One region of the Sediminibacillus dalangtanensis genome, then DNA from elsewhere that is predicted to be linked to it. Evidence: a T-box and tRNA genes for the amino acid it is inferred to sense, from the RefSeq annotation. Region 1 holds a T-box; the other holds one or more tRNA genes.
What was found. The T-box of region 1 lies ahead of leuS (leucine--tRNA ligase). A T-box ahead of a tRNA ligase gene usually reads a tRNA of that ligase, here a tRNA-Leu.
Positions count from the first base shown of each region.

Region 2: it has a tRNA-Leu gene. The T-box ahead of leuS (leucine--tRNA ligase) is inferred to sense a tRNA for this amino acid. The anticodon was not compared.

Region 1 covers NZ_CP046956.1:2,600,974-2,617,117, reverse strand. Annotated here, with positions in the region: gene asnB (asparagine synthase (glutamine-hydrolyzing)) at 1-1,209, shown strand, start outside; gene ERJ70_RS13130 (C39 family peptidase) at 1,199-2,086, opposite strand; gene ERJ70_RS13125 (gamma carbonic anhydrase) at 2,162-2,677, opposite strand; gene ERJ70_RS13120 (tetraprenyl-beta-curcumene synthase family protein) at 2,794-3,858, shown strand; gene mnmM (tRNA 5-(aminomethyl)-2-thiouridylate-methyltransferase MnmM) at 3,896-4,462, opposite strand; gene ERJ70_RS13110 (DUF2524 family protein) at 4,587-4,865, shown strand; gene ERJ70_RS13105 (BMP family lipoprotein) at 5,035-5,997, shown strand; gene ERJ70_RS13100 (methyl-accepting chemotaxis protein) at 6,013-7,662, shown strand; T-box leader at 7,740-7,952, shown strand; gene leuS (leucine--tRNA ligase) at 8,039-10,456, shown strand; gene ERJ70_RS13090 (rhodanese-like domain-containing protein) at 10,576-10,887, shown strand; rRNA gene ERJ70_RS13085 (16S ribosomal RNA) at 11,192-12,757, shown strand; rRNA gene ERJ70_RS13080 (23S ribosomal RNA) at 13,118-16,035, shown strand.
Region 2 covers NZ_CP046956.1:4,063,177-4,079,320, reverse strand. Annotated here, with positions in the region: gene mcsB (protein-arginine kinase McsB) at 1-742, opposite strand, end outside; gene mcsA (protein-arginine kinase activator protein McsA) at 739-1,290, opposite strand; gene ERJ70_RS19810 (CtsR family transcriptional regulator) at 1,309-1,767, opposite strand; gene ERJ70_RS19805 (MgtC/SapB family protein) at 1,955-2,605, opposite strand; rRNA gene rrf (5S ribosomal RNA) at 2,876-2,991, opposite strand; rRNA gene ERJ70_RS19795 (23S ribosomal RNA) at 3,378-6,295, opposite strand; rRNA gene ERJ70_RS19790 (16S ribosomal RNA) at 6,653-8,218, opposite strand; tRNA gene ERJ70_RS19785 (tRNA-Ala) at 8,306-8,381, opposite strand; tRNA gene ERJ70_RS19780 (tRNA-Pro) at 8,390-8,466, opposite strand; tRNA gene ERJ70_RS19775 (tRNA-Arg) at 8,471-8,547, opposite strand; tRNA gene ERJ70_RS19770 (tRNA-Leu) at 8,554-8,639, opposite strand; tRNA gene ERJ70_RS19765 (tRNA-Gly) at 8,655-8,729, opposite strand; tRNA gene ERJ70_RS19760 (tRNA-Leu) at 8,735-8,815, opposite strand; tRNA gene ERJ70_RS19755 (tRNA-Lys) at 8,943-9,015, opposite strand; tRNA gene ERJ70_RS19750 (tRNA-Thr) at 9,062-9,137, opposite strand; tRNA gene ERJ70_RS19745 (tRNA-Val) at 9,141-9,216, opposite strand; rRNA gene rrf (5S ribosomal RNA) at 9,221-9,336, opposite strand; rRNA gene ERJ70_RS19735 (23S ribosomal RNA) at 9,721-12,638, opposite strand; rRNA gene ERJ70_RS19730 (16S ribosomal RNA) at 12,996-14,561, opposite strand; gene lysS (lysine--tRNA ligase) at 14,964-16,144, opposite strand, start outside.

The sequences.
Region 1 (16,144 bases):
GAGAAAAACGAATGGATCAAACGAATTCAGGATGTCATGTATGATTCTGTCAATGTCCATATGCGCAGTGATGTCCCGGTTGGTTCATTCCTTTCCGGTGGGATAGATTCTTCTTTGATTGTTGCCATTGCCAGGGAATTTAATCCTAATATCAAAACCTTCTCGGTCGGATTTGAAAGAGATGGCTATTCCGAAGTGGATGTAGCGAAAGAAACGGCAGAAAAGCTGAACGTTGAAAACATTTCTTATACGATAACTCCCGAGGAATATGTCCAAAAACTACCGAAAATCATGTGGCATATGGATGATCCGTTAGCAGACCCGGCATGTGTACCGCTTTATTTTGTCGGCAGAGAAGCCAGCAAGCATGTCACTGTTGTACTTTCCGGTGAAGGCTCTGATGAACTGTTTGGCGGCTACAATATTTACCGTGAACCGGAATCGTTGAAGTTGTTCGAGTCGATTCCGTCACCGGCCAAAGGTTTGCTTTCCAGAGTCGCATCTGTTCTGCCGGAGGGAGTAAGGGGAAAAAGCTTTTTGGAACGAGGAACTACGCCGCTGAAGGATCGGTACATCGGTAACGCGAAAATGTTCGAAGATGAGGAGAAAAAACAGCTGCTGAAAGCCTATCACCCTGATCTGTACTATCAGCAAATCACGAAACCGCTTTATGCCAACGTGGCTGGAGAACATCCGGTAAACCAAATGCAATACATCGACATTCATACATGGCTGCGCGGCGATATTTTGCTGAAAGCAGATAAAATGACCATGGCTCACTCCCTTGAGTTACGCGTACCTTTCCTGGATAAAGAAGTTTTCCGGATTGCAAGTGAAATTCCAGTCGATTTGAAAATCGCTAATGGAACCACTAAAAGCATTTTGCGTGAGGCTTCTCGTGGCATCGTACCTGATCACGTACTCGACCGAAAAAAACTTGGTTTCCCGGTGCCGATTCGCCACTGGTTGAAGGATGAACTTTATGATTGGGCAAAAAATCTGATTGCTGAAAGTGAGACAGATCACTTGCTTCATAAAGACTATATTGAAAATCTTCTGGAGGATCACTGCCAAGGCAAAGGTGATTACAGCAGAAAGATTTGGACGGTTTTGATGTTCATGTTATGGCACCAAATTTACGTGGAAAGAAAGTATTCTTTCGAAGAATTGCAAGAAGAAGACCAAACAAAAAGCAAGCTTACGGTTTAACCGTAATTGCTTGCTTTCCCATTTGCACCCATGCTTCTTTGAAGGCGTTGATGGGTGCTTTTCTTTGTTGTTTAGCAAGAGGATCGTTGAAGTAAATGTACGAATCATCATACCCTGTTACCAAGACGGAATGTTCTTTCATGGTAATGTTGATACTACCCTGTTCCGTATTCCACGTTTGAAATTCTTTTTCCGGCAGTTTTTTAAAGGTTGTATTGGTGATGACCCAAACTGGCTGTCGGTTATGGAGGTATTTGAAAATCTCGTAAAAATGTCCTCCACTGAAATCGTGAACCCGGTCGCCCAGATATCTTTCCGCAAGTCTGGCAATAGGCTGGTGATAAACACCGAAGCCTGGTTTGTCCAGGGAATACATGTCCCCGACAAAGCCATTGGAAGGATTGCCGAAGTAGATGCCTTTTTCGGTTTGCTGAAAAGGAGTCTTATCTTTATCGACTTGTTCAGCCAGTTTCAACTTAGATACCTCTACACCGTTGTATTGGAGAAGCATGGCCAGACTGGTGACTTCACATCCGCGTGGCAGTTCCGGATACTGCATAATCTGGGGGACCTCCAAATGAACCGACTCAGGAAGCTGAAATTGTTCGATTAAAGGAAAAACAGGCTCCAGTTCAACAGTGGGCAATTCATCTGCTCGTACTGGATTTGCCTGTTCTTTTAACCATTCAGATGCTGCCGGTAACCATGTGTACCGATTATTATAGAGAATGATCAGTGAAACAGTAATGGTGCATAGGGCAAACAGCAATGCATTTGACTTGTAAAAAAGCTGCCAAGTTTGTATGGCTGCTTTTTGATGAAAATAACTGAGTAGGAGTGTCATCAGGAAGGCAAAAACCCCGATAAATAATAACACGATACACTGCACCTCCTGTTTATAGAATAACGCATTTCGACAAAATAAACAGGAGACAATTTTGACAAATAGACGTTATTTTTCCTGCTGGTTTTTATAGTATTGTCCTTTTTCTATATAAGAGTGTCTGATTCTGTCCATTTCTTTAAAATCTTCTTCGGTAAGTTCGCGGATTACTTTAGCAGGACGACCAAAAGCCAGCGTATTTGGCGGGATAACTTTGCCTGGAGGAACAAGGCTTCCCGCTCCAATGAAGGCATGTTCTCCTACTTCTGCATCATCGAGTATGATGGAGCCCATTCCAATCAAGGCACCTTTCCGGATTTTCGCTGAATGCAGGGTAACCTGATGGCCGATCGTAACACCGTCTTCGATGACAAGTGGTAGACCGGGACTTTGGTGAAAGAGACTGAGATCCTGGACGTTTGCCTGTTTACCAATATGGACGGGCGCGACATCACCTCTGATAACTGTTTTAAACCAGATGCTCGCCAACTCATCAATGGTCACGTCTCCAGTGATGACAGCATCTTCGGCTACATAAGCGGAATCATGGATGACAGGTTTTTTACCTTTATATTCGTAAATCATTTGAATCCCCCTGTAAATTATGGTGATATAGATAATAGTATCATAAATGCATGCGGACATTTACACCAATAATAGCTGACAAAAATGTTTTAAAGAAACAGAAAGAGGGAGAAACTTTGCCATACAGCATCCCGCGTACTTCGCCGATTTTAATGAAAAATGTATACACGAGAATATTCCCGCAGGTCGATCGTGAGTTGGCTTACTGGAAAAACAGAGCAAATATGATCCCGAATACCGAATTGCGTAAACAGGCGCAAGATAGTATCCGAGATAAAAAATTTCACTGTCAAGGCGGGGCTGTTTATAGTATTTTGGCTGGTCCACGTTGGCAGGAAGCCGTCCGTTTTATCGTTGCTTATCAAACGATCAGTGATTACCTCGATAATTTATGTGATCGGAGCACCTCGCTTGATCCCCGAGATTTCAGGATGCTTCATCAATCAATGGAGGACGCACTTTCACCAGCTGAATCCATAAAATCTTATTATTTTTACCGAGATGAACAGAACGACGGAGAGTATTTATCTGACTTGGTGAGGACCTGTCAAAAATGCTTGCGCAATCTGGACGATTATTCGTTGATAAGTGCTCATATTCAACAACTGGAGGGGCTTTATGCCGATTTGCAGGTACATAAGCATGTAAAGGAGGAAGAACGTATTCCTCGCCTGGAAGGGTGGTTCGAGGAATACAAGGAAAAATGGCCATACTTAAGCTGGTATGAATTTTCAGCATGCAGCGGTTCCACGCTCGGTATTTTTTGTCTTGTTTCCTACGCCATGGGGGACAGAATGTCTCAACCGCTTGCGGATGAACTGTTTGAAAGCTATTTTCCTTTTATGCAGGGTTTGCATATCTTGTTGGACTATTACATTGATCAGCAGGAGGACTTGGAAGAAGGGGACCTGAATTTTTGTAATTATTATACGACATCGGAAGAAATGAAGCAGCGGCTGCTCTTTTTCATTGAACAGACAAACAAAAATGTACAACGGCTGCCAAATCGTCAATTTCATGAAATGGTTCACAACGGACTTGTCGGACTTTATTTGGCAGATCCTAAAGTTGCAAAATTGTCAGGAGGAAAGGAAGTAACCAGGACCTTACTGCGAGCGGGGGGAATCCGCTCAACTTTTTTCCACTTGAATGTGAAAGTGTATAACCGGCTCAAACGATAAGAAAAAGCACAAGGCGGAATCAGTGGCCTTGTGCTTTTTATACCTTTTTTTGAAGAGCTAACAAGAATGGCGGATTGTTCTGCTGGTTAATAAACGCATATTGCAGTACGGAAAATTCCTTTTGATCTAAGCCGGTAAGATAATCGAGCAGCTCCTGTTTCTCCTGTTCTCCTCCATGATGACCATGATAGACGACGATAATGATAAGACCTCCTGGTTTCAGGATATCGGATATAGCCCGAATAGCTTCTATCGTACTCTCCGGAGTGGTAATCGTTTGCTTGTCACTTCCGGGCAAGTAGCCTAGGTTGAATATTGCCCCGCCAACCTGTCCATGATCTGTCTTGGGTATGTAAGATTGGACATATTGATGGTCAGCCAAAACCAGATGAACATTGTCGATTCCTTGTTCCTCAAGCAGCAGCATTGTCCGATCAATTGCCTGCTGTTGGATATCAAATGCATAAACGATACCATCGTCTCCGACAAGTTCGCTTAATACAGCCGTATCATGGCCATTACCGCAAGTTGCGTCAACCACTACTTCTCCGGGTTGTATGGTTTCTCTTAATAAGTCGTGTGCGTATGGGATAACCTTTTTCAACAATGTCCTCTTTCCCTTCCTCGTAATGGAAGCAGCTATATTTTATCATGAACCTCCTATTTAGGAAAATACCGTTGCGTATGAATATAAACGGGATTGCACACCTTATAAAGGGGTGATGAAAATGGCTACCAGACAATCAATCGATGACCTTATTGCCAGGACAACTGCCTGTATATCCGAAGCGGAAGAACAACTCGATATTACGAACCGAAATGGCTATTCAGTCGATGCAGACTATTCCGAAGCACAAGCAAAGTTGACCCAAATGGAAGCGGAGATCGCCAAATTAATGGATAGCTCCAATGCTCAGCAACGTGAACAACTACATCGGCTGCACCTGCTGGCAAGCCAGTGTTTGAATGATATGATTCTGGATCAAAATGATTTAGCAGGTGAATAGTTAATAAAACCGCCACAGTTTGATACTGGGCGGTTTTTTAGTATGTGAAAATCGAAAGAATATTTCAACTTTATTTTTTAAAATGAAATCGGGAGAGGTTTCCTTCAAATTTGTACTCAATTCCCGATATTATCTTTGGGACTATTTTTAAAGGGGAGTTTTTACATATATGAAAAAAATCATTCAAGTTGTCTTAATTACTATAATTGCAGTTCTTTTTATAGCTGGCTGTAGTCAACAAGAAGCTGCCGAAGGAGAGGAAGAACCAATAAAAATAGGGATTATGCTCTCAGATGTCGGTCTTGGCGACCAGTCTTTCAGTGACTCAGCGTTTACCGGGTTGATGAAGGCCAGAGATGAGCTTGGTATCGTGTTCGACTATAGGGAGTTAGATGAATCGGGGAGTTATGAACCAGGCCTGAAGGAGCTGGTCGAAGAGGATAATGATATTATTATCGGCCTTGGATATATGGTACAAGAAGAACTGGAAAAGGTCGCAGAAGAAAACCCCGATCAGCAATTTGTATTAATCGATGCCGTTTCAGGTTTAGAGAATATAACATCGGTCACCTTTAAAGCGGACCAGGGGAGCTATCTGGCAGGAGTACTGGCCGCCCTGACTTCCGATAGTAATACAATTGGGTTCATTGGCGGGGAAAACAATGATACGATCAACCAGTTTATGCACGCTTACAGAGAAGGTGCTAGGTCGGTTTCCAGCGACATCAATGTATTGGTAGAGTATGCCGGTGACTTTGGTGATGATCAGCTGGGAGCAAAACTTGCCGGCAAAATGGCTGACGAAAATGCAGATGTAATTTTCGCTGCTGCCGGCTTTACTGGAACAGGAGCATTAAAGGAAGCACAGAATCTGGGGATATATGCGATTGGTGTGGACTCGGATCAATATTTCCACGCTGAAAAAGCTGTGATTACTTCTGTCATGAAGAACATTGATTCCGCGGTTTATGAACTCGCTTCACAACTAGTGGAAAATCATGAAATAAAGCAGGGGCAGTTAGACCTCGGGATAGACGACAACGGGGTAGGCTTGGCTCCTGTGCGGATCGTTAATCTGACACAGAGAGAAAATGAGTTGTTGGAAGATGCAAAGCAGCAGTTATTGCAATAACGCTAGGGGGATATTATGACGATTAAGAAAAAACTTTTACTCAACTCACTCGGAATTTTATTGCTAGCTTGTTTAATCGTAGGATTTATTATTTATAATATGTTACAAATTCAGTCTTCATCATCTGACCAAGTTTCCATTTTATTGAATATTGAAAGGGTTCAATCAGAAATGAATGGTACAAAGCAAAGCCTGAGCAACTTTTCCTTTTCAGGAACGGATGCCCTAAAACAGGAATCGACTAGACAAATGGAAGCAAGTCAGGCATTGCTTGAAGAATTAAAGGCGACAGTAAGCGACCAAACCAGCCTTGACTACTTGACGAAGGCAGAAACGAAATTTGACGAATGGAGGGAGCAAGTTGCTGCATCCCTTGATGAAAAGGACTTGGGCGAAGCAAAGCGCCAATCGATCCGAACGGATGGCATACTGAATGATATTTACATGCTTAGTCAATCAGCTGAGAAGAATTACCAGGACATACAACAGCGGTTGAAAAACCAAATCCGGTTCACGATTGTTTCTTCCATAATCGGCTGTGTCGTATTGTTGGTAATAGCTTCAATCTCTACTTTGAAAGTAACGAATTCAATTTCGACTACCCTTCGTAAGCTGGCTGATAATGCCAGAGAGATTGCAACCGGTAATTTGGCAGTACATCCTCTGGATTACAACAAGTCGGACGAATTGGGTGCACTGAATGATTCATTTAGTAAGATGGCAGAACAACTTCGTGACTTAATTTCCTCGATTGACGGGGTGAGTAAGGATGTGGAAAGTTTTGCAGCTGTTATCGATGAAGAGAATAAGTCTCTGACCGAAGTGAGTAAACAAGTTGCTGTATCCACAGACGAATTATCCGCTGGTACACAATCCATTTCGGAAGACTTGCAGGACGCCGTAACCTTAATTGAACAAATGGATGGTGACTTTTCAAACAATGTGGAACATACCAAACAAGCTGTAACCTTTGGTAATGATGCAGGAGAAGCAGTCGCTTCCGGACAAAAAGCCATTCGTTCTCAGCAGCAACTTGTGGAGGAAAATGCCAAGACATCGCAGGAAATCAGACAAGCAGCCGAGACATTTGCCAACTATACAGGAGAAATCAACAACATGGCAAAATCGGTTGCTGAGATAGCTGAACAGACGAATTTGCTTGCATTAAATGCTGCGATAGAAGCCGCCCGCGCCGGAGAAGCCGGGAAAGGCTTCGCAGTTGTTGCAGAGGAGGTGCGCAAGCTTGCCGAAGACTCCTCGACTGCAACAAGTCATATTTTTGAAATGGTAAAGCTAATCGAGAATGGGATCAGTGACATTACCGTATCCGTGGAAAGAGGTGCCGGCATCGTAAAAGAGGAACAGGCTTCAATGGATAAAACAACTGCTGCTTTCACCAATATTGAGCGGAAAGTGGAAGGGTTCAGTAAGGAATTATCCATTTTGCTGGAGGGGATTCAACGTTCAAAAGGTACAGGACGAAAAGTGCTGGACAATGTGGAAAGCATTAGCGCGGTTGTTGAACAGTCGGCTGCCGGGAATGAACAAATATCCGCTTCTACACAGGAACAATTGACCGCGTTCAATCATATGGTAGAGCAAGTTGCCAAGTTAAGAAAGCTGACAGATGAATTAAACGAAACAGTAGGTGCATTCCATCGTTAGGCAAGCGGGTATTTCCGCCTTGTCACAAACCTTGACAAATACCTGGGGTTTCTTTACAATACGGTTAAATTAATAAATGAACGACTTGGATAAGGAGTAGTAATAATGTTTCCAGGTGTCAGAGAGACAGCGGCCGGTGAAAGCTGTCCCTGGACATTATGAACTCGCCTTTGATGTCGCAAAAGTGAATCTGCGCCAGTAGCTTTTGTCGTCGGCCGCGTTAAGGCTTCAAGCGGGCGCTTTTTGCGCTAAGTTGGGTGGTACCGCGGGATTAATCTCTCGTCCCATTATGGGATGCAGGGATTTTTTTATAGCTTTTTGCGGGATTTTTTGCGACTTAGAGGGCAGGTCGAATCAATTGAAGGAGGAATGGCCAATGTCATTCGATCATCAAAGAATAGAAGAAAAATGGCGAAATTATTGGTTGGACAACAAGACTTTTAAATCAAACAGTGATACAGATAAGGATAAGTATTATGTCCTCGACATGTTCCCTTATCCATCCGGTGCAGGCTTGCACGTTGGCCATCCGGAAGGCTATACAGCAACAGACATCCTTGCAAGAATGAAGCGCATGCAAGGCTATGAAGTATTGCATCCTATGGGGTGGGATGCCTTCGGACTTCCAGCTGAACAATATGCATTGGATACAGGGAATGATCCGGAAGAATTCACTCGACAAAATATTGAAACCTTTCGCAGGCAAATCCAGGAACTTGGCTTTTCCTATGATTGGGACCGGGAAATCAATACTACTGATCCAAATTACTATAAATGGACGCAATGGATTTTTCTTAAGCTATATGAAAAAGGGCTTGCTTATATCGACGAAGTGCCTGTTAATTGGTGCCCCGCTCTTGGTACTGTTTTGGCCAATGAAGAGGTGATCGATGGAAAGAGTGAACGTGGCGGTCACCCGGTCGAGCGTAGACCCATGAAACAATGGATGTTGAAAATAACTGCCTATGCCGATCGTCTGTTGGAAGACTTGGAAGAGCTTGACTGGCCGGAGAGCATCAAGGATATGCAGCGAAACTGGATCGGTCGCTCGGAAGGAGCGGAGGTCCATTTTGACATCGACGGTTTTGAAGATTCATTCACGGTGTTCACGACCCGCCCTGATACACTGTTTGGCGCCACTTATGCAGTCATGGCACCGGAACATCCGTTGATTGACAAAATTGTCTCCTCAGAACAACAACAGAAAGTCGCCGATTATATCAAGGATGTCCAGGCGAAAAGTGATTTGGAACGTACCGATCTTGCAAAAGAAAAGACTGGAGTCTTCACGGGTGCATATGCCGTCAATCCAATCAACCGAGAAAAATTACCGATATGGGTGGCCGATTATGTATTAATGAGCTATGGCTCTGGTGCCATTATGGCGGTTCCGGCACATGACGAAAGAGACCATGAATTCGCTGTTAAATTTCAACTACCGATCATCCCGGTGCTAGAAGGCGGCAATACGGAAAAAGAAGCTTTTACCGGTAATGGTCCACACATCAATTCAGGATTTCTTGATGGTCTGGATAAAGAGGAAGCAATCGACAAAGCGATAGAATGGCTGGAAACGAACGGAAAAGGTGAACGGAAGGTGACCTACCGCCTGCGCGACTGGTTGTTCAGTCGTCAGCGTTACTGGGGAGAGCCGATTCCGATTATCCATTGGGAAGACGGAACAATGTCTGCAGTAAAGGAAAAGGACTTACCGCTTGAGCTTCCAAAAACAAATGAAATAAAACCATCCGGAACTGGTGAGTCTCCACTGGCTAATATAGAAGACTGGGTTTCCGTAGTGGATCCGGAGACTGGTAAAAAAGGCCGGCGTGAAACGAATACGATGCCGCAATGGGCGGGAAGCTGTTGGTACTTTTTGCGCTATATCGATCCTCATAATCCAGATGCACTGGCGGATTATGAGAGACTGGAAAAATGGCTTCCGGTAGATACGTATATTGGTGGAGCAGAACATGCTGTGCTACATTTGCTTTATGCCCGTTTCTGGCATAAGTTCCTGTATGATATCGGAGTAGTTCCGACGAAAGAACCGTTCCAGAAGCTGTATAACCAGGGAATGATCCTTGGGGAAAACAATGAAAAAATGAGCAAATCCAAGGGAAATGTAGTAAATCCTGATGAAATTGTCGCTTCTCATGGAGCAGATACACTTAGACTTTATGAAATGTTTATGGGACCGCTGGATGCAGCTGTGGCTTGGAGCACCAATGGACTGGACGGAGCAAGACGCTTCCTCGACCGGGTGTGGCGCTTGTTTGTGACAGAGGATGGAAAGATTTCCGGAAAGATTGTCTCGGACTCGCACGATGCGTCCCTTGAAAAGGCTTATCACGAAACGGTCAAAAAAGTGACGGAAAACTTTGAGGCTTTACGTTTCAACACAGGGATCTCCCAAATGATGGTATTTATCAATGATGCCTATAAAGCGAAAGAGATCCCGCAGCTTTTCGCAGAAGGGTTTGTAAAGCTTCTTTCCCCTGTAGCACCACATCTGGCGGAAGAAATCTGGGAGACCTTTGGACACAGTGAAACACTTGCTTACCAAAGTTGGCCGGCATTTGACGAAGCGAAGCTTATAGAAGAAGAAGTGGAAGTCGCCATACAGGTAATGGGCAAAGTCCGAGCGAAGATGATGGTTTCAAAAGACGCTTCAAAAGATGATTTAGAAAAGCAGGCGTTGGAACTGGAGAGTATCCAAGACTGGCTTGAAGGCAAAACAGTTCGCAAAGTCATTGCTGTTCCAGGTAAACTGGTTAATATTGTCGCTAACTAACAGGAAAGCCTCCTAGTAATGGGAGGCTTTCATTGTTTACAGAAGAGAATCCTCTTATAATATAGAGGTGTTTAGAAATGTTTATATTCTATCCGGTCTTAAATAAAAGGAGAGTCAAGATGATGGATTCCATAAAAGAAATAACCTCGGCTGAATTGCAAGAAATGTTAGGTCAAGGTGAAAAAATATCTTTAATAGATGTTAGAGAGGAAGAAGAAGTAGCCAACGGGATGATCGAAGGTGCTGTACACATCCCTCTACGGGAAATTCCTGAAGCAATTGAATCTATGGACAAGCAAACGGAATATGTGTTGATTTGCCATTCAGGGATGAGAAGTATGAATGCTGCCTTATTTATGCAAGAAGAGGGATTTGTTGTTCGTAACCTTGTAGGTGGAATGATGAAATGGGATGGAGAATTGATTATTTAAGGTTTTAAATGAGGGGGAGTGGGGTAAAGTTAATATACCTAACTTCCCACCATCATAAAACTGCATAAAATATTAAAATTCCTCTTGATTTATTCTTCTATACCTAGTAATATATTTATTGCTGTCGCATTGAAGCAAGTAATCGAAAAAATCCTAAAAATTGGAATTGACATCAAGTCAATATGATGGTAGAATTTAATTACTGTCGCTAAGGCAGCTTTTGATCTTTGAAAACTGAACAAAACAACCAGTATGTCAAGCAAGATATACAAGCTAGTTTTTGAACGAGCAAGCAAGCTCATCATTTATGGAGAGTTTGATCTTGGCTCAGGACGAACGCTGGCGGCGTGCCTAATACATGCAAGTCGAGCGCGGGAAGCAGGCGGATCCCTTCGGGGTGAAGCCTGTGGAACGAGCGGCGGACGGGTGAGTAACACGTGGGCAACCTGCCTGTAAGATTGGGATAACTCCGGGAAACCGGGGCTAATACCGGGTAATACCTTCCTCCGCATGGAGGAAGGTTGAAAGGCGGCCTTTTGGCTGTCACTTACAGATGGGCCCGCGGCGCATTAGCTAGTTGGTAGGGTAATGGCCTACCAAGGCAACGATGCGTAGCCGACCTGAGAGGGTGATCGGCCACACTGGGACTGAGACACGGCCCAGACTCCTACGGGAGGCAGCAGTAGGGAATCTTCCGCAATGGACGAAAGTCTGACGGAGCAACGCCGCGTGAACGATGAAGGTCTTCGGATCGTAAAGTTCTGTTGTCAGGGAAGAACAAGTACCGTTTGAACAAGGCGGTACCTTGACGGTACCTGACGAGGAAGCCCCGGCTAACTACGTGCCAGCAGCCGCGGTAATACGTAGGGGGCAAGCGTTGTCCGGAATTATTGGGCGTAAAGCGCGCGCAGGCGGTTCCTTAAGTCTGATGTGAAAGCCCACGGCTTAACCGTGGAGGGTCATTGGAAACTGGGGAACTTGAGTACAGAAGAGGAGAGCGGAATTCCACGTGTAGCGGTGAAATGCGTAGATATGTGGAGGAACACCAGTGGCGAAGGCGGCTCTCTGGTCTGTAACTGACGCTGAGGCGCGAAAGCGTGGGGAGCGAACAGGATTAGATACCCTGGTAGTCCACGCCGTAAACGATGAGTGCTAGGTGTTAGGGGGTTTCCGCCCCTTAGTGCTGAAGTTAACGCATTAAGCACTCCGCCTGGGGAGTACGGCCGCAAGGCTGAAACTCAAAAGAATTGACGGGGGCCCGCACAAGCGGTGGAGCATGTGGTTTAATTCGAAGCAACGCGAAGAACCTTACCAGGTCTTGACATCCTCTGATCCCTCTAGAGATAGAGGTTTCCCTTCGGGGACAGAGTGACAGGTGGTGCATGGTTGTCGTCAGCTCGTGTCGTGAGATGTTGGGTTAAGTCCCGCAACGAGCGCAACCCTTGACCTTAGTTGCCAGCATTCAGTTGGGCACTCTAGGGTGACTGCCGGTGACAAACCGGAGGAAGGTGGGGATGACGTCAAATCATCATGCCCCTTATGACCTGGGCTACACACGTGCTACAATGGATGGTACAAAGGGAAGCGAAACCGCGAGGTGAAGCAAATCCCATAAAACCATTCTCAGTTCGGATTGCAGGCTGCAACTCGCCTGCATGAAGCCGGAATCGCTAGTAATCGCGGATCAGCATGCCGCGGTGAATACGTTCCCGGGCCTTGTACACACCGCCCGTCACACCACGAGAGTTGGCAACACCCGAAGTCGGTGAGGTAACCTTTTTGGAGCCAGCCGCCGAAGGTGGGGCCAATGATTGGGGTGAAGTCGTAACAAGGTAGCCGTATCGGAAGGTGCGGCTGGATCACCTCCTTTCTAAGGATATACGAAAGGCGAAAGCACCCGGGTAGCGACGTACAAACTGGACTGAACCGAAGGAGATAAAGGAAACACAGCGAACAGCGTGAGCTGATGTTGACTTATCGTACGGAGGTGAGGGAAGTTGTGCTAGTCGCTGGGTGCTGGAGCTGGACAGGAATAGCTCTTACGAGCTAAACACAGGACATACTTGGTTGTTTGGTTCAGTTTTGAGGGATCAATTCCCTTAATTACTACTTGTACCTTGAAAACTAGATAAGATAAATAGGAAGTGAAGGCGACTGCTCAGCAGGAGCTGGAACTAGACTATGCAAGACATTCAACGACATTGAAGTAACACGTCATTCACGAACGATAAGTTAAGTGAAGAAGGGCGCACGGTGGATGCCTTGGCACTAGGAGCCGATGAAGGACGGGACAAACACCGATATGTCTCGGGGAGCCGTACGTAGGCATTGATCCGGGAATTTCCGAATGGGGGAACCCCCTGCCCGTAATGGGGCAGGACGCTTATCTGAATTCATAGGATAAGTGAGGCAGACCCGGGGAACTGAAACATCTCAGTACCCGGAGGAAGAGAAAGCAAATGCGATTTCCCAAGTAGCGGCGAGCGAAACGGAAACAGCCCAAACCAGAGAGCTTGCTCTCTGGGGTTGTAGGACACTCCATCGGAGTTACCAAGAAACAGTTTAAGCGAATCGATCTGGAACGATCAGCCAAAGAAGGTAAGAGCCCTGTAGTTGAAAGATTGTTTCCTCCGGAGTGGATCCTGAGTACGGCGGAACACGAGGAATTCCGTCGGAATCCGGGAGGACCATCTCCCAAGGCTAAATACTCCCTAGTGACCGATAGTGAACCAGTACCGTGAGGGAAAGGTGAAAAGCACCCCGGAAGGGGAGTGAAAGAGAACCTGAAACCGTGTGCCTACAAGTAGTCGAAGCCCGTTAATGGGTGACGGCGTGCCTTTTGTAGAATGAACCGGCGAGTTACGATCTCCTGCAAGGTTAAGTCGGATAGACGGAGCCGCAGCGAAAGCGAGTCTGAACAGGGCGAATCGAGTAGGGGGTCGTAGACCCGAAACCGTGTGATCTACCCATGTCCAGGGTGAAGGTCAGGTAACACTGACTGGAGGCCCGAACCCACGCGTGTTGAAAAACGCGGGGATGAGGTGTGGGTAGGGGTGAAATGCCAATCGAACACGGAGATAGCTGGTTCTCTCCGAAATAGCTTTAGGGCTAGCCTCAAGAGTTGAGTACTGGAGGTAGAGCACTGATTGGACTAGGGGCCCTCATCGGGTTACCGAATTCAGTCAAACTCCGAATGCCAGCCACTCGATCTTGGGAGTCAGACTATGGGTGATAAGGTTCATAGTCGAAAGGGAAACAGCCCAGACCGCCAGCTAAGGTCCCAAAGTATACGTTAAGTGGAAAAGGATGTGGAGTTGCTTAGACAACCAGGATGTTGGCTTAGAAGCAGCCATCATTTAAAGAGTGCGTAATAGCTCACTGGTCGAGTGACTCTGCGCCGAAAATATACCGGGGCTAAACGTATCACCGAAGCTGCGGATTGTTCTTGCGAACAATGGTAGGAGAGCGTTCTAAGTGCAGCGAAGTCAGACCGTGAGGACTGGTGGAGCGCTTAGAAGTGAGAATGCCGGTATGAGTAGCGAAAAAAGAGTGAGAATCTCTTTCACCGAAAGCCTAAGGTTTCCTGAGGAAGGCTCGTCCGCTCAGGGTTAGTCGGGACCTAAGCCGAGGCCGAAAGGCGTAGGCGATGGACAACAGGTGGATATTCCTGTACCACCTCCTTTCCGTTTGAACGACGGGGGGACGCAGAAGGATAAGGAAAGCGCACTGCTGGTCATGTGCGCCCAAGCAGTAAGAGAGTCGGATAGGCAAATCCGTCCGGCAATCTCAAGCTGTGATGGGGAGGGAAATAAAGTACCGAAGTTCCTGATTTCACACTGCCAAGAAAAGCCTCTAGTGAGGAAAGAGGTGCCCGTACCGCAAACCGACACAGGTAGGCGAGGAGAGAATCCTAAGGTGATCGGGAGAACTCTCGTTAAGGAACTCGGCAAAATGACCCCGTAACTTCGGGAGAAGGGGTGCTTCTTTTGCGAGAAGCCGCAGTGAATAGGCCCAAGCGACTGTTTAGCAAAAACACAGGTCTCTGCGAAGCCGTAAGGCGAAGTATAGGGGCTGACACCTGCCCGGTGCTGGAAGGTTAAGGGGACGCGTTAGCCGCAAGGCGAAGCGTTGAACCGAAGCCCCAGTAAACGGCGGCCGTAACTATAACGGTCCTAAGGTAGCGAAATTCCTTGTCGGGTAAGTTCCGACCCGCACGAAAGGTGCAACGACTTGGGCACTGTCTCAACGAGAGACCCGGTGAAATTATACTATGCGTGAAGATGCGCATTACCCGCGACAGGACGGAAAGACCCCGTGGAGCTTTACTGTAGCCTGATATTGAATGTTGGTACAGCTTGTACAGGATAGGTGGGAGCCTTAGAAACCGGAGCGCTAGCTTCGGTGGAGGCGCCGGTGGGATACCACCCTGGCTGTACGGACCTTCTAACCCAGGACCGTGATCCGGTCCGGAGACAGTGTCAGGTGGGCAGTTTGACTGGGGCGGTCGCCTCCCAAAGAGTAACGGAGGCGCCCAAAGGTTCCCTCAGAATGGTTGGAAATCATTCGCAGAGTGTAAAGGCAGAAGGGAGCTTGACTGCGAGACCTACAAGTCGAGCAGGGACGAAAGTCGGGCTTAGTGATCCGGCGGTGCCGTATGGAAGGGCCGTCGCTCAACGGATAAAAGCTACCCCGGGGATAACAGGCTTATCTCCCCCAAGAGTCCACATCGACGGGGAGGTTTGGCACCTCGATGTCGGCTCATCGCATCCTGGGGCTGTAGTCGGTCCCAAGGGTTGGGCTGTTCGCCCATTAAAGCGGTACGCGAGCTGGGTTCAGAACGTCGTGAGACAGTTCGGTCCCTATCCGTCGTGGGCGTTGGAAGTTTGAGAGGAGCTGTCCTTAGTACGAGAGGACCGGGATGGACACACCGCTGGTGTACCAGTTGTTCCGCCAGGAGCATAGCTGGGTAGCTACGTGTGGAAGGGATAAGTGCTGAAAGCATCTAAGCATGAAGCCCACCTCTAGATGAGACTTCCCATCATTTTAAATGAGTAAGATCCCTCAGAGACGATGAGGTTGATAGGTCCGAGGTGGAAGCGTGGTGACACGTGCAGCTGACGGATACTAATCGATCGAGGACTTAACTTAAAACAAAAAGTGAAGGCGACTGGTCAACAGCGTATGGATAGATCAGCCAGATGGTAGTACGCCGCTTTGAGCGTACGAAAAGCTGGATGAACTATACACTAGCTGTTAG
Region 2 (16,144 bases), 1.5 Mb from region 1:
GTTGATTGACGACACTCCGCAAGTCCTGGACGATGTCCTGTTCCGATTTTCCCAGGGTAATCTGATTAGAAATTTGAAAAATGTTCCCGATAGCTTCGCTTCCTTCGCCATATATACCTCTAACTACCAAGCCCAACTGGCTAATTGCCGGAATCATCCGATTGATTTTTTGAGTAAGAGCCAGGGCCGGTAAATGCATCATGACAGAAGCACGCATCCCGGTTCCTACATTTGTCGGACAGCTCGTCAAGTAACCACGCTTTTCATCAAACGCATAATTGATTCTTTCTTCCAGCCAATCATCAAAGGTAAATGCCTGTTCAAGTGCTTTTTCCAGTTGAAAACCCGGAAAATACAATTGAATCCGGATGTGATCTTCTTCATTCACCATTACCGATACTTGCTCATTGCTCGATATCAAGGCGGCAGCCTCTTCATCGTTCTCTGCCAAATGAGGGCTGATTAGGTGTTTTTCAACTAAAACTTTTTTCTCAATCGGCTTCAAGTCACGCATTTTAACGAGCGCCAGGTCATTATAGTTGGAAAAAGATTGATGCTCATATTCCTTCTGGAAAAACAAAAGCACTTTTTCCAAATCAGCCGAATCGGCAATGATCGGGAAAGGAACTTGTTCAAAGTTTCTTGCCAGGCGAATACGACTACTCATCACAATGTCACTATCCGGGCCTTCTTCCTTCATCCATGGACTGATTGCTTCATTCATAAATTGCTGTAAGCTCATTCTTCCTCACCTTCCCCGTCACGGTTAAGGTCTTTTTCCAATTGTTTAATTTTATCTCTCACCTCAGCAGCGCTTTCAAACTCTTCGTTGGCAATTAACTGCTTCAGTTGTTCACGGTACTCGCTTAACTTCCGTTTCTGTTGAATACCACTTCCAATTCTGGAAGGTATTTTTCCATGATGGGTTGTGTTCCCACTGTGAACACGGCGAAACACCGGATTGAGCCGATCAGAAAAGGTTTGATAACAATGTGCGCAACCAAACTTACCTATTCTGGCAAACTCCTGATAGGTCATGCCGCATTTCGGACAAGTGAGCCCCTTTTCAGAAGGTACACTGCTCGTATGCTGTTCACTAAAACCTGATCCAGCATCAAAATTAAACAAACCGGACAATAAATTATGCAAAGAGTATGCTTCGTCTTCATATCCCATATACCCTTTTTCTTTCGCACAATATTCACATACATGGATTTCTGTTTTATTACCATTGACAATTTTTGAAAAATGCAAGGTAGCTGGACGTTCATGGCATTCTTGGCACTCCATGCCAACTCCCCCTTCTGCCTAATATTTTAGAGTTGCAAGCATTGCGGTCATTATGCGGGACCGCACCTCATCACGAACCGGCAGTTGAAAGGCAAGAGTGCTGCGATCGATGGCACTTGCCATCATCTTTGCCTCACGTTTGGTAATCAACTCTTCCTCCAGCATTCGCTCCAATATATCCACAGCAGCCTGCTGTGTTACCGCAGGTTGAATCATTTTAATAATATCATCGATCAATTTTGCTTTATCTTCATTTTCAATTCTAATGATGCGAATATAGCCTCCGCCTCCACGTTTACTTTCGACTATATAGCCCCTTTCCACAGTAAAGCGGGTTTTAATCACATAATTTATCTGAGAAGGCACACACTGGAATTGGTTCGCTATTTCACTTCTTTTAATTTCAACCGCATTTTTATTATTCTCACGCAGAATCTCTTTTAAGTAACGCTCAATTACATCAGATATGTTACTCATTTGCCCTCCCCTCCTCAGCTTTGACTTTGACTATCTTTGACTTTACTTTTATTATACTCATCTTTTCCTGGGATGCAAATAAAAAAGTTCAGTAAATATCTTTTCCTTAAAAAGAATGAATAAACTTCCGTAATTTGATTTTTTGTTCTTGTTTTATATGAATTCTTCTTATGAATGAATAATCCCTTCAAATTTCCTTTACCCTTTTTAAATGTTCGAGGGAAGACATTTCTTCGATCAATTGATACTTATCAATTTGTGTTTTATTTTCTAGTTCGATAAACAGACTTCTTGCATCATCCTCTGCTCTTTCTACTTCCATTTTTTCAATTTTTGATTGATATCTTTCAAAAATACGAAGCAGGCTTTCAATTTTCAACCCTTCCTCGACAATCAATTCAAAATGAAGATTTGCCCGTTTTTTTAAAAATATTCTCTCCACCTGTTGCAGAAATACTAAGCTAAGCAAAATAATTAACGTAGCTACTGCAGCCAGGCTATACATCCCCGCACCTACTACAAGGCCAAGACCAGCAACCGCCCAAATGGATGCTGCTGTTGTTAAACCTCGGATATTAATTCCATGAACCATAATCGTCCCGGCACCCAAAAATCCTATTCCGCTAATCACGTAAGAGGGGATACGTGCAGGGTCAAATCGAACATTATCATACTTCTCCATAAATGTTTCAAACCCATATATGGATAAAAGCATCATCAAGCAGGACCCTACCCCCACTAATATATGGGTTCTAAAGCCTGCGGCATGGTTATTCCACTCTCTTTCAAATCCGATGAGGCCGGACAGCAGCAGGGCTACAAATAAACGGATTATCATTAAAGTAAAATCTTCATGAATTAAACTAGATAATTGCACTATACTTCCCCCTTCTTCTAATGAACTAAATACCCTTTACTGGCTAATTGAAATCGGGCTTTCTTTTATCTTATGTAGGAACGATGAATGGGAATGATTGTTTCTATTTTAAATTCTAACGACTCTTTTTAAAACTTTTTCTTCGTTTTTCCTTCCGAAAAGCAGGCCGATTTATATAACACAAAAAGACATCCTTGAACGAGACTGACTCATTCAAGGATGTCTTTGTTTGCCTGGCGGCGTCCTACTCTCGCAGGGGCAAAGCCCCAACTACCATGGGCGCTGGAGAGCTTAACTACTGTGTTCGGCATGGGAACAGGTGTGGCCTCTCCGCTATTGCCACCAGACCTGCAGGATGCAGGTCGTTCTGTGTTGTTCACAGGACGTGAACGGTTTTAACAGAACTTCCTTTGTGTACAACTTTAGAAAGTGTACCTTCAAAACTAGATAAGAAGGAAGACATCAACGAACTTCACACGTTTGAATCCAGCTCTGCGGGCTAGATGCTCGCGTCATAAGTCATTCCCCTACAAGCCCATAAAGCAGGGCTTTTCGGTGACTGGCTTATGCGTGTCGCATCTGACCAAGCCCGCGACGCTTTTTGTTTTAATCCAGTTACGGCTCCTAACAGCTAGTGTATAGTTCATCCAGCTTTTCGTACGCTCAAAGCGGCGTACTACCATCTGGCTGATCTATCCATACGCTGTTGACCAGTCGCCTTCACTTTTTGTTTTAAGTTAAGTCCTCGATCGATTAGTATCCGTCAGCTGCACGTGTCACCACGCTTCCACCTCGGACCTATCAACCTCATCGTCTCTGAGGGATCTTACTCATTTAAAATGATGGGAAGTCTCATCTAGAGGTGGGCTTCATGCTTAGATGCTTTCAGCACTTATCCCTTCCACACGTAGCTACCCAGCTATGCTCCTGGCGGAACAACTGGTACACCAGCGGTGTGTCCATCCCGGTCCTCTCGTACTAAGGACAGCTCCTCTCAAACTTCCAACGCCCACGACGGATAGGGACCGAACTGTCTCACGACGTTCTGAACCCAGCTCGCGTACCGCTTTAATGGGCGAACAGCCCAACCCTTGGGACCGACTACAGCCCCAGGATGCGATGAGCCGACATCGAGGTGCCAAACCTCCCCGTCGATGTGGACTCTTGGGGGAGATAAGCCTGTTATCCCCGGGGTAGCTTTTATCCGTTGAGCGACGGCCCTTCCATACGGCACCGCCGGATCACTAAGCCCGACTTTCGTCCCTGCTCGACTTGTAGGTCTCGCAGTCAAGCTCCCTTCTGCCTTTACACTCTGCGAATGATTTCCAACCATTCTGAGGGAACCTTTGGGCGCCTCCGTTACTCTTTGGGAGGCGACCGCCCCAGTCAAACTGCCCACCTGACACTGTCTCCGGACCGGATCACGGTCCTGGGTTAGAAGGTCCGTACAGCCAGGGTGGTATCCCACCGGCGCCTCCACCGAAGCTAGCGCTCCGGTTTCTAAGGCTCCCACCTATCCTGTACAAGCTGTACCAACATTCAATATCAGGCTACAGTAAAGCTCCACGGGGTCTTTCCGTCCTGTCGCGGGTAATGCGCATCTTCACGCATAGTATAATTTCACCGGGTCTCTCGTTGAGACAGTGCCCAAGTCGTTGCACCTTTCGTGCGGGTCGGAACTTACCCGACAAGGAATTTCGCTACCTTAGGACCGTTATAGTTACGGCCGCCGTTTACTGGGGCTTCGGTTCAACGCTTCGCCTTGCGGCTAACGCGTCCCCTTAACCTTCCAGCACCGGGCAGGTGTCAGCCCCTATACTTCGCCTTACGGCTTCGCAGAGACCTGTGTTTTTGCTAAACAGTCGCTTGGGCCTATTCACTGCGGCTTCTCGCAAAAGAAGCACCCCTTCTCCCGAAGTTACGGGGTCATTTTGCCGAGTTCCTTAACGAGAGTTCTCCCGATCACCTTAGGATTCTCTCCTCGCCTACCTGTGTCGGTTTGCGGTACGGGCACCTCTTTCCTCACTAGAGGCTTTTCTTGGCAGTGTGAAATCAGGAACTTCGGTACTTTATTTCCCTCCCCATCACAGCTTGAGATTGCCGGACGGATTTGCCTATCCGACTCTCTTACTGCTTGGGCGCACATGACCAGCAGTGCGCTTTCCTTATCCTTCTGCGTCCCCCCGTCGTTCAAACGGAAAGGAGGTGGTACAGGAATATCCACCTGTTGTCCATCGCCTACGCCTTTCGGCCTCGGCTTAGGTCCCGACTAACCCTGAGCGGACGAGCCTTCCTCAGGAAACCTTAGGCTTTCGGTGAAAGAGATTCTCACTCTTTTTTCGCTACTCATACCGGCATTCTCACTTCTAAGCGCTCCACCAGTCCTCACGGTCTGACTTCGCTGCACTTAGAACGCTCTCCTACCATTGTTCGCAAGAACAATCCGCAGCTTCGGTGATACGTTTAGCCCCGGTATATTTTCGGCGCAGAGTCACTCGACCAGTGAGCTATTACGCACTCTTTAAATGATGGCTGCTTCTAAGCCAACATCCTGGTTGTCTAAGCAACTCCACATCCTTTTCCACTTAACGTATACTTTGGGACCTTAGCTGGCGGTCTGGGCTGTTTCCCTTTCGACTATGAACCTTATCACCCATAGTCTGACTCCCAAGATCGAGTGGCTGGCATTCGGAGTTTGACTGAATTCGGTAACCCGATGAGGGCCCCTAGTCCAATCAGTGCTCTACCTCCAGTACTCAACTCTTGAGGCTAGCCCTAAAGCTATTTCGGAGAGAACCAGCTATCTCCGTGTTCGATTGGCATTTCACCCCTACCCACACCTCATCCCCGCGTTTTTCAACACGCGTGGGTTCGGGCCTCCAGTCAGTGTTACCTGACCTTCACCCTGGACATGGGTAGATCACACGGTTTCGGGTCTACGACCCCCTACTCTATTCGCCCTGTTCAGACTCGCTTTCGCTGCGGCTCCGTCTATCCGACTTAACCTTGCAGGAGATCGTAACTCGCCGGTTCATTCTACAAAAGGCACGCCGTCACCCATTAACGGGCTTCGACTACTTGTAGGCACACGGTTTCAGGTTCTCTTTCACTCCCCTTCCGGGGTGCTTTTCACCTTTCCCTCACGGTACTGGTTCACTATCGGTCACTAGGGAGTATTTAGCCTTGGGAGATGGTCCTCCCGGATTCCGACGGAATTCCTCGTGTTCCGCCGTACTCAGGATCCACTCCGGAGGAAACAATCTTTCAACTACAGGGCTCTTACCTTCTTTGGCTGATCGTTCCAAATCGATTCACTTAAATTGTTTCTTGGTAACTCCGATGGAGTGTCCTACAACCCCAGAGAGCAAGCTCTCTGGTTTGGGCTGTTTCCGTTTCGCTCGCCGCTACTTGGGAAATCGCATTTGCTTTCTCTTCCTCCGGGTACTGAGATGTTTCAGTTCCCCGGGTCTGCCTCACTTATCCTATGAATTCAGATAAGCGTCCTGCCCCATTACGGGCAGGGGGTTCCCCCATTCGGAAATTCCCGGATCAATGCCTACGTACGGCTCCCCGAGACATATCGGTGTTTGTCCCGTCCTTCATCGGCTCCTAGTGCCAAGGCATCCACCGTGCGCCCTTCTTCACTTAACTTATCGTTCGTGAATGACGTGTTACTTCAATGTCGTTGAATGTCTTGCATAGTCTAGTTCCGGCTCCTGCTGAGCAGTCGCCTTCACTTCCTATTTATCTTATCTAGTTTTCAAGGTACAAGTAATTAAGGGAATTGATCCCTCAAAACTGAACCAAACAACCAAGTATGTCCTGTGTTTAGCTCGTAAGAGCTATTCCTGTCCAGCTCCAGCACCCAGCGACTAGCACAACTTCCCTCACCTCCGTACGATAAGTCAACATCAGCTCACGCTGTTCGCTGTGTTTCCTTTATCTCCTTCGGTTCAGTCCAGTTTGTACGTCGCTACCCGGGTGCTTTCGCCTTTCGTATATCCTTAGAAAGGAGGTGATCCAGCCGCACCTTCCGATACGGCTACCTTGTTACGACTTCACCCCAATCATTGGCCCCACCTTCGGCGGCTGGCTCCAAAAAGGTTACCTCACCGACTTCGGGTGTTGCCAACTCTCGTGGTGTGACGGGCGGTGTGTACAAGGCCCGGGAACGTATTCACCGCGGCATGCTGATCCGCGATTACTAGCGATTCCGGCTTCATGCAGGCGAGTTGCAGCCTGCAATCCGAACTGAGAATGGTTTTATGGGATTTGCTTCACCTCGCGGTTTCGCTTCCCTTTGTACCATCCATTGTAGCACGTGTGTAGCCCAGGTCATAAGGGGCATGATGATTTGACGTCATCCCCACCTTCCTCCGGTTTGTCACCGGCAGTCACCCTAGAGTGCCCAACTGAATGCTGGCAACTAAGGTCAAGGGTTGCGCTCGTTGCGGGACTTAACCCAACATCTCACGACACGAGCTGACGACAACCATGCACCACCTGTCACTCTGTCCCCGAAGGGAAACCTCTATCTCTAGAGGGGTCAGAGGATGTCAAGACCTGGTAAGGTTCTTCGCGTTGCTTCGAATTAAACCACATGCTCCACCGCTTGTGCGGGCCCCCGTCAATTCTTTTGAGTTTCAGCCTTGCGGCCGTACTCCCCAGGCGGAGTGCTTAATGCGTTAACTTCAGCACTAAGGGGCGGAAACCCCCTAACACCTAGCACTCATCGTTTACGGCGTGGACTACCAGGGTATCTAATCCTGTTCGCTCCCCACGCTTTCGCGCCTCAGCGTCAGTTACAGACCAGAGAGCCGCCTTCGCCACTGGTGTTCCTCCACATATCTACGCATTTCACCGCTACACGTGGAATTCCGCTCTCCTCTTCTGTACTCAAGTTCCCCAGTTTCCAATGACCCTCCACGGTTAAGCCGTGGGCTTTCACATCAGACTTAAGGAACCGCCTGCGCGCGCTTTACGCCCAATAATTCCGGACAACGCTTGCCCCCTACGTATTACCGCGGCTGCTGGCACGTAGTTAGCCGGGGCTTCCTCGTCAGGTACCGTCAAGGTACCGCCTTGTTCAAACGGTACTTGTTCTTCCCTGACAACAGAACTTTACGATCCGAAGACCTTCATCGTTCACGCGGCGTTGCTCCGTCAGACTTTCGTCCATTGCGGAAGATTCCCTACTGCTGCCTCCCGTAGGAGTCTGGGCCGTGTCTCAGTCCCAGTGTGGCCGATCACCCTCTCAGGTCGGCTACGCATCGTTGCCTTGGTAGGCCATTACCCTACCAACTAGCTAATGCGCCGCGGGCCCATCTGTAAGTGACAGCCAAAAGGCCGCCTTTCAACCTTCCTCCATGCGGAGGAAGGTATTACCCGGTATTAGCCCCGGTTTCCCGGAGTTATCCCGATCTTACAGGCAGGTTGCCCACGTGTTACTCACCCGTCCGCCGCTCGTTCCACAGGCTTCACCCCGAAGGGATCTGCCTGCTTCCCGCGCTCGACTTGCATGTATTAGGCACGCCGCCAGCGTTCGTCCTGAGCCAAGATCAAACTCTCCATAAATGATGAGCTTGCTTGCTCGTTCAAAAACTAGCTTGTATATCTTGCTTGACATACTGGTTGTTTTGTTCAGTTTTCAAGGATCAAAAGTGGTGGAGCCTAGCGGGATCGAACCGCTGACCTCCTGCGTGCAAAGCAGGCGCTCTCCCAGCTGAGCTAAGGCCCCTTTATAGATGGTCGGGAAGACAGGATTTGAACCTGCGACCCCTTGGTCCCAAACCAAGTGCTCTACCAAGCTGAGCTACTTCCCGATAATGGCGCGCCCGAGAGGAGTCGAACCCCTAACCTCTTGATCCGTAGTCAAACGCTCTATCCAATTGAGCTACGGGCGCCCTAAGTGCCGAGGGCCGGACTCGAACCGGCACGGTAGAAACCTACCGCAGGATTTTAAGTCCTGTGCGTCTGCCAATTCCGCCACCTCGGCATGGCATGAAAGAACTGGAGCGGAAGACGGGATTCGAACCCGCGACCCCCACCTTGGCAAGGTGGTGTTCTACCACTGAACTACTTCCGCGTTAATGCGGGTGGAGGGACTTGAACCCCCACGTCGAAGACACTAGATCCTAAATCTAGCGCGTCTGCCAATTCCGCCACACCCGCTCGTTATAATATTTTGAAGTGATGAGCCATGGAGGATTCCGACGCCACAGGCTAGTCCTTGCACCACTGAATGGTGATGAAAAGCAAGGGGAACCACAGGTGAGAATCCAAACCATAACTTCTTTGATGAGCCATGGAGGATTCGAACCTCCGACCCTCTGATTAAAAGTCAGATGCTCTACCAACTGAGCTAATGGCTCATGGATTAACCAATGAAATATTAAATCATTTAGTACATAGAAAAACTGGTGCCGGCCAGAGGACTTGAACCCCCAACCTACTGATTACAAGTCAGTTGCTCTACCAATTGAGCTAGGCCGGCAAATGGTGGAGGATGCAGGGCTCGAACCTGCGACCCCCTGCTTGTAAGGCAGGTGCTCTCCCAGCTGAGCTAATCCTCCAAAAGCCTGGCGACGTCCTACTCTCGCAGGGGCAAAGCCCCAACTACCATGGGCGCTGGAGAGCTTAACTGCTGTGTTCGGCATGGGAACAGGTGTGGCCTCTCCGCTATTGTCACCAGACAATATGTAATTTTAAGGACAAGATATATTATATAAACATTAAGACTAAAAAGCAAGCCTTTTTTAAATGTATTTAACACTTGTTCCTTCAAAACTAGATAAGAAGGAAGACATCAACGAACTTCACACGTTTGAATCCAGCTCTGCGGGCTAGATGCTCGCGTCATAAGTCATTCCCCTACAAGCCCATAAAGCAGGGCTTTTCGGTGACTGGCTTATGCGTGTCGCATCTGACCAAGCCCGCGACGCTTTTTGTTTTAATCCAGTTACGGCTCCTAACAGCTAGTGTATAGTTCATCCAGCTTTTCGTACGCTCAAAGCGGCGTACTACCATCTGGCTGATCTATCCATACGCTGTTGACCAGTCGCCTTCACTTTTTGTTTTAAGTTAAGTCCTCGATCGATTAGTATCCGTCAGCTGCACGTGTCACCACGCTTCCACCTCGGACCTATCAACCTCATCGTCTCTGAGGGATCTTACTCATTTAAAATGATGGGAAGTCTCATCTAGAGGTGGGCTTCATGCTTAGATGCTTTCAGCACTTATCCCTTCCACACGTAGCTACCCAGCTATGCTCCTGGCGGAACAACTGGTACACCAGCGGTGTGTCCATCCCGGTCCTCTCGTACTAAGGACAGCTCCTCTCAAACTTCCAACGCCCACGACGGATAGGGACCGAACTGTCTCACGACGTTCTGAACCCAGCTCGCGTACCGCTTTAATGGGCGAACAGCCCAACCCTTGGGACCGACTACAGCCCCAGGATGCGATGAGCCGACATCGAGGTGCCAAACCTCCCCGTCGATGTGGACTCTTGGGGGAGATAAGCCTGTTATCCCCGGGGTAGCTTTTATCCGTTGAGCGACGGCCCTTCCATACGGCACCGCCGGATCACTAAGCCCGACTTTCGTCCCTGCTCGACTTGTAGGTCTCGCGGTCAAGCTCCCTTCTGCCTTTACACTCTGCGAATGATTTCCAACCATTCTGAGGGAACCTTTGGGCGCCTCCGTTACTCTTTGGGAGGCGACCGCCCCAGTCAAACTGCCCACCTGACACTGTCTCCGGACCGGATCACGGTCCTGGGTTAGAAGGTCCGTACAGCCAGGGTGGTATCCCACCGGCGCCTCCACCGAAGCTAGCGCTCCGGTTTCTAAGGCTCCCACCTATCCTGTACAAGCTGTACCAACATTCAATATCAGGCTACAGTAAAGCTCCACGGGGTCTTTCCGTCCTGTCGCGGGTAATGCGCATCTTCACGCATAGTATAATTTCACCGGGTCTCTCGTTGAGACAGTGCCCAAGTCGTTGCACCTTTCGTGCGGGTCGGAACTTACCCGACAAGGAATTTCGCTACCTTAGGACCGTTATAGTTACGGCCGCCGTTTACTGGGGCTTCGGTTCAACGCTTCGCCTTGCGGCTAACGCGTCCCCTTAACCTTCCAGCACCGGGCAGGTGTCAGCCCCTATACTTCGCCTTACGGCTTCGCAGAGACCTGTGTTTTTGCTAAACAGTCGCTTGGGCCTATTCACTGCGGCTTCTCGCAAAAGAAGCACCCCTTCTCCCGAAGTTACGGGGTCATTTTGCCGAGTTCCTTAACGAGAGTTCTCCCGATCACCTTAGGATTCTCTCCTCGCCTACCTGTGTCGGTTTGCGGTACGGGCACCTCTTTCCTCACTAGAGGCTTTTCTTGGCAGTGTGAAATCAGGAACTTCGGTACTTTATTTCCCTCCCCATCACAGCTTGAGATTGCCGGACGGATTTGCCTATCCGACTCTCTTACTGCTTGGGCGCACATGACCAGCAGTGCGCTTTCCTTATCCTTCTGCGTCCCCCCGTCGTTCAAACGGAAAGGAGGTGGTACAGGAATATCCACCTGTTGTCCATCGCCTACGCCTTTCGGCCTCGGCTTAGGTCCCGACTAACCCTGAGCGGACGAGCCTTCCTCAGGAAACCTTAGGCTTTCGGTGAAAGAGATTCTCACTCTTTTTTCGCTACTCATACCGGCATTCTCACTTCTAAGCGCTCCACCAGTCCTCACGGTCTGACTTCGCTGCACTTAGAACGCTCTCCTACCATTGTTCGCAAGAACAATCCGCAGCTTCGGTGATACGTTTAGCCCCGGTATATTTTCGGCGCAGAGTCACTCGACCAGTGAGCTATTACGCACTCTTTAAATGATGGCTGCTTCTAAGCCAACATCCTGGTTGTCTAAGCAACTCCACATCCTTTTCCACTTAACGTATACTTTGGGACCTTAGCTGGCGGTCTGGGCTGTTTCCCTTTCGACTATGAACCTTATCACCCATAGTCTGACTCCCAAGATCGAGTGGCTGGCATTCGGAGTTTGACTGAATTCGGTAACCCGATGAGGGCCCCTAGTCCAATCAGTGCTCTACCTCCAGTACTCAACTCTTGAGGCTAGCCCTAAAGCTATTTCGGAGAGAACCAGCTATCTCCGTGTTCGATTGGCATTTCACCCCTACCCACACCTCATCCCCGCGTTTTTCAACACGCGTGGGTTCGGGCCTCCAGTCAGTGTTACCTGACCTTCACCCTGGACATGGGTAGATCACACGGTTTCGGGTCTACGACCCCCTACTCTATTCGCCCTGTTCAGACTCGCTTTCGCTGCGGCTCCGTCTATCCGACTTAACCTTGCAGGAGATCGTAACTCGCCGGTTCATTCTACAAAAGGCACGCCGTCACCCATTAACGGGCTTCGACTACTTGTAGGCACACGGTTTCAGGTTCTCTTTCACTCCCCTTCCGGGGTGCTTTTCACCTTTCCCTCACGGTACTGGTTCACTATCGGTCACTAGGGAGTATTTAGCCTTGGGAGATGGTCCTCCCGGATTCCGACGGAATTCCTCGTGTTCCGCCGTACTCAGGATCCACTCCGGAGGAAACAATCTTTCAACTACAGGGCTCTTACCTTCTTTGGCTGATCGTTCCAGATCGATTCGCTTAAATTGTTTCTTGGTAACTCCGATGGAGTGTCCTACAACCCCAGAGAGCAAGCTCTCTGGTTTGGGCTGTTTCCGTTTCGCTCGCCGCTACTTGGGAAATCGCATTTGCTTTCTCTTCCTCCGGGTACTGAGATGTTTCAGTTCCCCGGGTCTGCCTCACTTATCCTATGAATTCAGATAAGCGTCCTGCCCCATTACGGGCAGGGGGTTCCCCCATTCGGAAATTCCCGGATCAATGCCTACGTACGGCTCCCCGAGACATATCGGTGTTTGTCCCGTCCTTCATCGGCTCCTAGTGCCAAGGCATCCACCGTGCGCCCTTCTTCACTTAACTTATCGTTCGTGAATGACGTGTTACTTCAATGTCGTTGAATGTCTTGCATAGTCTAGTTCCGGCTCCTGCTGAGCAGTCGCCTTCACTTCCTATTTATCTTATCTAGTTTTCAAGGTACAAGTAATTAAGGGAATTGATCCCTCAAAACTGAACCAAACAACCAAGTATGTCCTGTGTTTAGCTCGTAAGAGCTATTCCTGTCCAGCTCCAGCACCCAGCGACTAGCACAACTTCCCTCACCTCCGTACGATAAGTCAACATCAGCTCACGCTGTTCGCTGTGTTTCCTTTATCTCCTTCGGTTCAGTCCAGTTTGTACGTCGCTACCCGGGTGCTTTCGCCTTTCGTATATCCTTAGAAAGGAGGTGATCCAGCCGCACCTTCCGATACGGCTACCTTGTTACGACTTCACCCCAATCATTGGCCCCACCTTCGGCGGCTGGCTCCAAAAAGGTTACCTCACCGACTTCGGGTGTTGCCAACTCTCGTGGTGTGACGGGCGGTGTGTACAAGGCCCGGGAACGTATTCACCGCGGCATGCTGATCCGCGATTACTAGCGATTCCGGCTTCATGCAGGCGAGTTGCAGCCTGCAATCCGAACTGAGAATGGTTTTATGGGATTTGCTTCACCTCGCGGTTTCGCTTCCCTTTGTACCATCCATTGTAGCACGTGTGTAGCCCAGGTCATAAGGGGCATGATGATTTGACGTCATCCCCACCTTCCTCCGGTTTGTCACCGGCAGTCACCCTAGAGTGCCCAACTGAATGCTGGCAACTAAGGTCAAGGGTTGCGCTCGTTGCGGGACTTAACCCAACATCTCACGACACGAGCTGACGACAACCATGCACCACCTGTCACTCTGTCCCCGAAGGGAAACCTCTATCTCTAGAGGGGTCAGAGGATGTCAAGACCTGGTAAGGTTCTTCGCGTTGCTTCGAATTAAACCACATGCTCCACCGCTTGTGCGGGCCCCCGTCAATTCTTTTGAGTTTCAGCCTTGCGGCCGTACTCCCCAGGCGGAGTGCTTAATGCGTTAACTTCAGCACTAAGGGGCGGAAACCCCCTAACACCTAGCACTCATCGTTTACGGCGTGGACTACCAGGGTATCTAATCCTGTTCGCTCCCCACGCTTTCGCGCCTCAGCGTCAGTTACAGACCAGAGAGCCGCCTTCGCCACTGGTGTTCCTCCACATATCTACGCATTTCACCGCTACACGTGGAATTCCGCTCTCCTCTTCTGTACTCAAGTTCCCCAGTTTCCAATGACCCTCCACGGTTAAGCCGTGGGCTTTCACATCAGACTTAAGGAACCGCCTGCGCGCGCTTTACGCCCAATAATTCCGGACAACGCTTGCCCCCTACGTATTACCGCGGCTGCTGGCACGTAGTTAGCCGGGGCTTCCTCGTCAGGTACCGTCAAGGTACCGCCTTGTTCAAACGGTACTTGTTCTTCCCTGACAACAGAACTTTACGATCCGAAGACCTTCATCGTTCACGCGGCGTTGCTCCGTCAGACTTTCGTCCATTGCGGAAGATTCCCTACTGCTGCCTCCCGTAGGAGTCTGGGCCGTGTCTCAGTCCCAGTGTGGCCGATCACCCTCTCAGGTCGGCTACGCATCGTTGCCTTGGTAGGCCATTACCCTACCAACTAGCTAATGCGCCGCGGGCCCATCTGTAAGTGACAGCCAAAAGGCCGCCTTTCAACCTTCCTCCATGCGGAGGAAGGTATTACCCGGTATTAGCCCCGGTTTCCCGGAGTTATCCCGATCTTACAGGCAGGTTGCCCACGTGTTACTCACCCGTCCGCCGCTCGTTCCACAGGCTTCACCCCGAAGGGATCTGCCTGCTTCCCGCGCTCGACTTGCATGTATTAGGCACGCCGCCAGCGTTCGTCCTGAGCCAAGATCAAACTCTCCATAAATGATGAGCTTGCTTGCTCGTTCAAAAACTAGCTTGTATATCTTGCTTGACATACTGGTTGTTTTGTTCAGTTTTCAAGGATCAAATTATAGCTGCGTCATATGCAGCTTAAACATTATATCCCTTCAACTCTCGCAAGTCAAGGTTTTTTTATAATGTTTGGTTGCCTTTGCTGCTCTTCAATCAAAACGGCAACTTATTTAGTTTAACAACTCTCACGAAAAAAGTCAACAACTATTTTTTATCTTTTGTGTAAGCAAGTTAGCGAATAACGCAACGTTTAATAATTTACCATGATTGTTCGCGTAAATCAAGGGAAGAATACAAGGAATTTAATGGAAACATCTCAATGGATAAACAAGTATAGAAAAGCAGGCTGTCACTGACAACCTGCCTTTTGGAACTACTCTCTATTTCTCATTTGAGGGAACAAGAGGACGTCACGGATAGATGGCGCGTTAGTAAGCAGCATAACTAGCCGGTCAATGCCGATTCCCAATCCACCTGTTGGAGGCATACCATATTCCAGCGCTTCTAAGAAATCTTCGTCCATTTCGTGCGCTTCATCATTACCTTGTTCTTTTTCCTTTACTTGAGCTTCAAAACGTTCTCTTTGATCTATTGGATCATTGAGCTCAGAGAAAGCATTCGCATGCTCTCGACCTACAATAAACAACTCAAATCGATCGGTGAAACGATCGTCCTCAGGATTTTTCTTAGCAAGCGGAGAAATTTCCACCGGGTGACCATAGATAAAGGTAGGTTGGATTAACTTTTCTTCCACCTTTTGCTCGAAGAACTCATTGACAATGTGTCCAAAAGTCATGGTGTCCTTAATATCGATTCCATGCTCTTTGGCTAGCGATTTAGCTTCCTCATCGCTCATTTTCTTCCAGAAGTCCACTCCTGTATATTCCTTGACAGCATCCACCATATGGAGTCTTGTCCACTCCGGTTCCAGGTTCACGTCATTATCTCCATATTTGACGGTTGTGGATCCTAATACTTCTTTTGCTATATGCGCTACCATGTTTTCAACTAACGACATTACATCATGGAAATCAGCATATGCCTCGTATAACTCCAGCATTGTGAACTCCGGATTATGTCTGGTTGAAACACCCTCATTACGGAACACTCTTCCGATTTCATATACTTTCTCCATGCCGCCGACAATCAGCCGTTTCAGATGCAGCTCTATTGCGATTCTCATGTATAAGGGAATATCCAAAGCGTTATGGTGCGTGATAAACGGACGCGCGGAAGCTCCGCCGGCTATGCCATGCATCATTGGAGTTTCTACTTCTAAAAAGCCATTGCTGTCCAGGTATCTGCGCATGGACTGAATGATTTTACTACGAGTAAGAAAGGTTTCCTTGCTTTCCGGATTGGTAATCAGGTCTAAGTAACGTTGACGATAACGTTGCTCCACATCTTTTAACCCATGAAATTTATCTGGAAGAGGTCGCAGAGACTTGGTCAACATTTGGAATTCATTTGCTTTAACAGATAACTCTCCTACTTTGGTTTTAAATACAGTACCTGTTACGCCGATAATATCGCCGATGTCGGCAGTCGTGAATA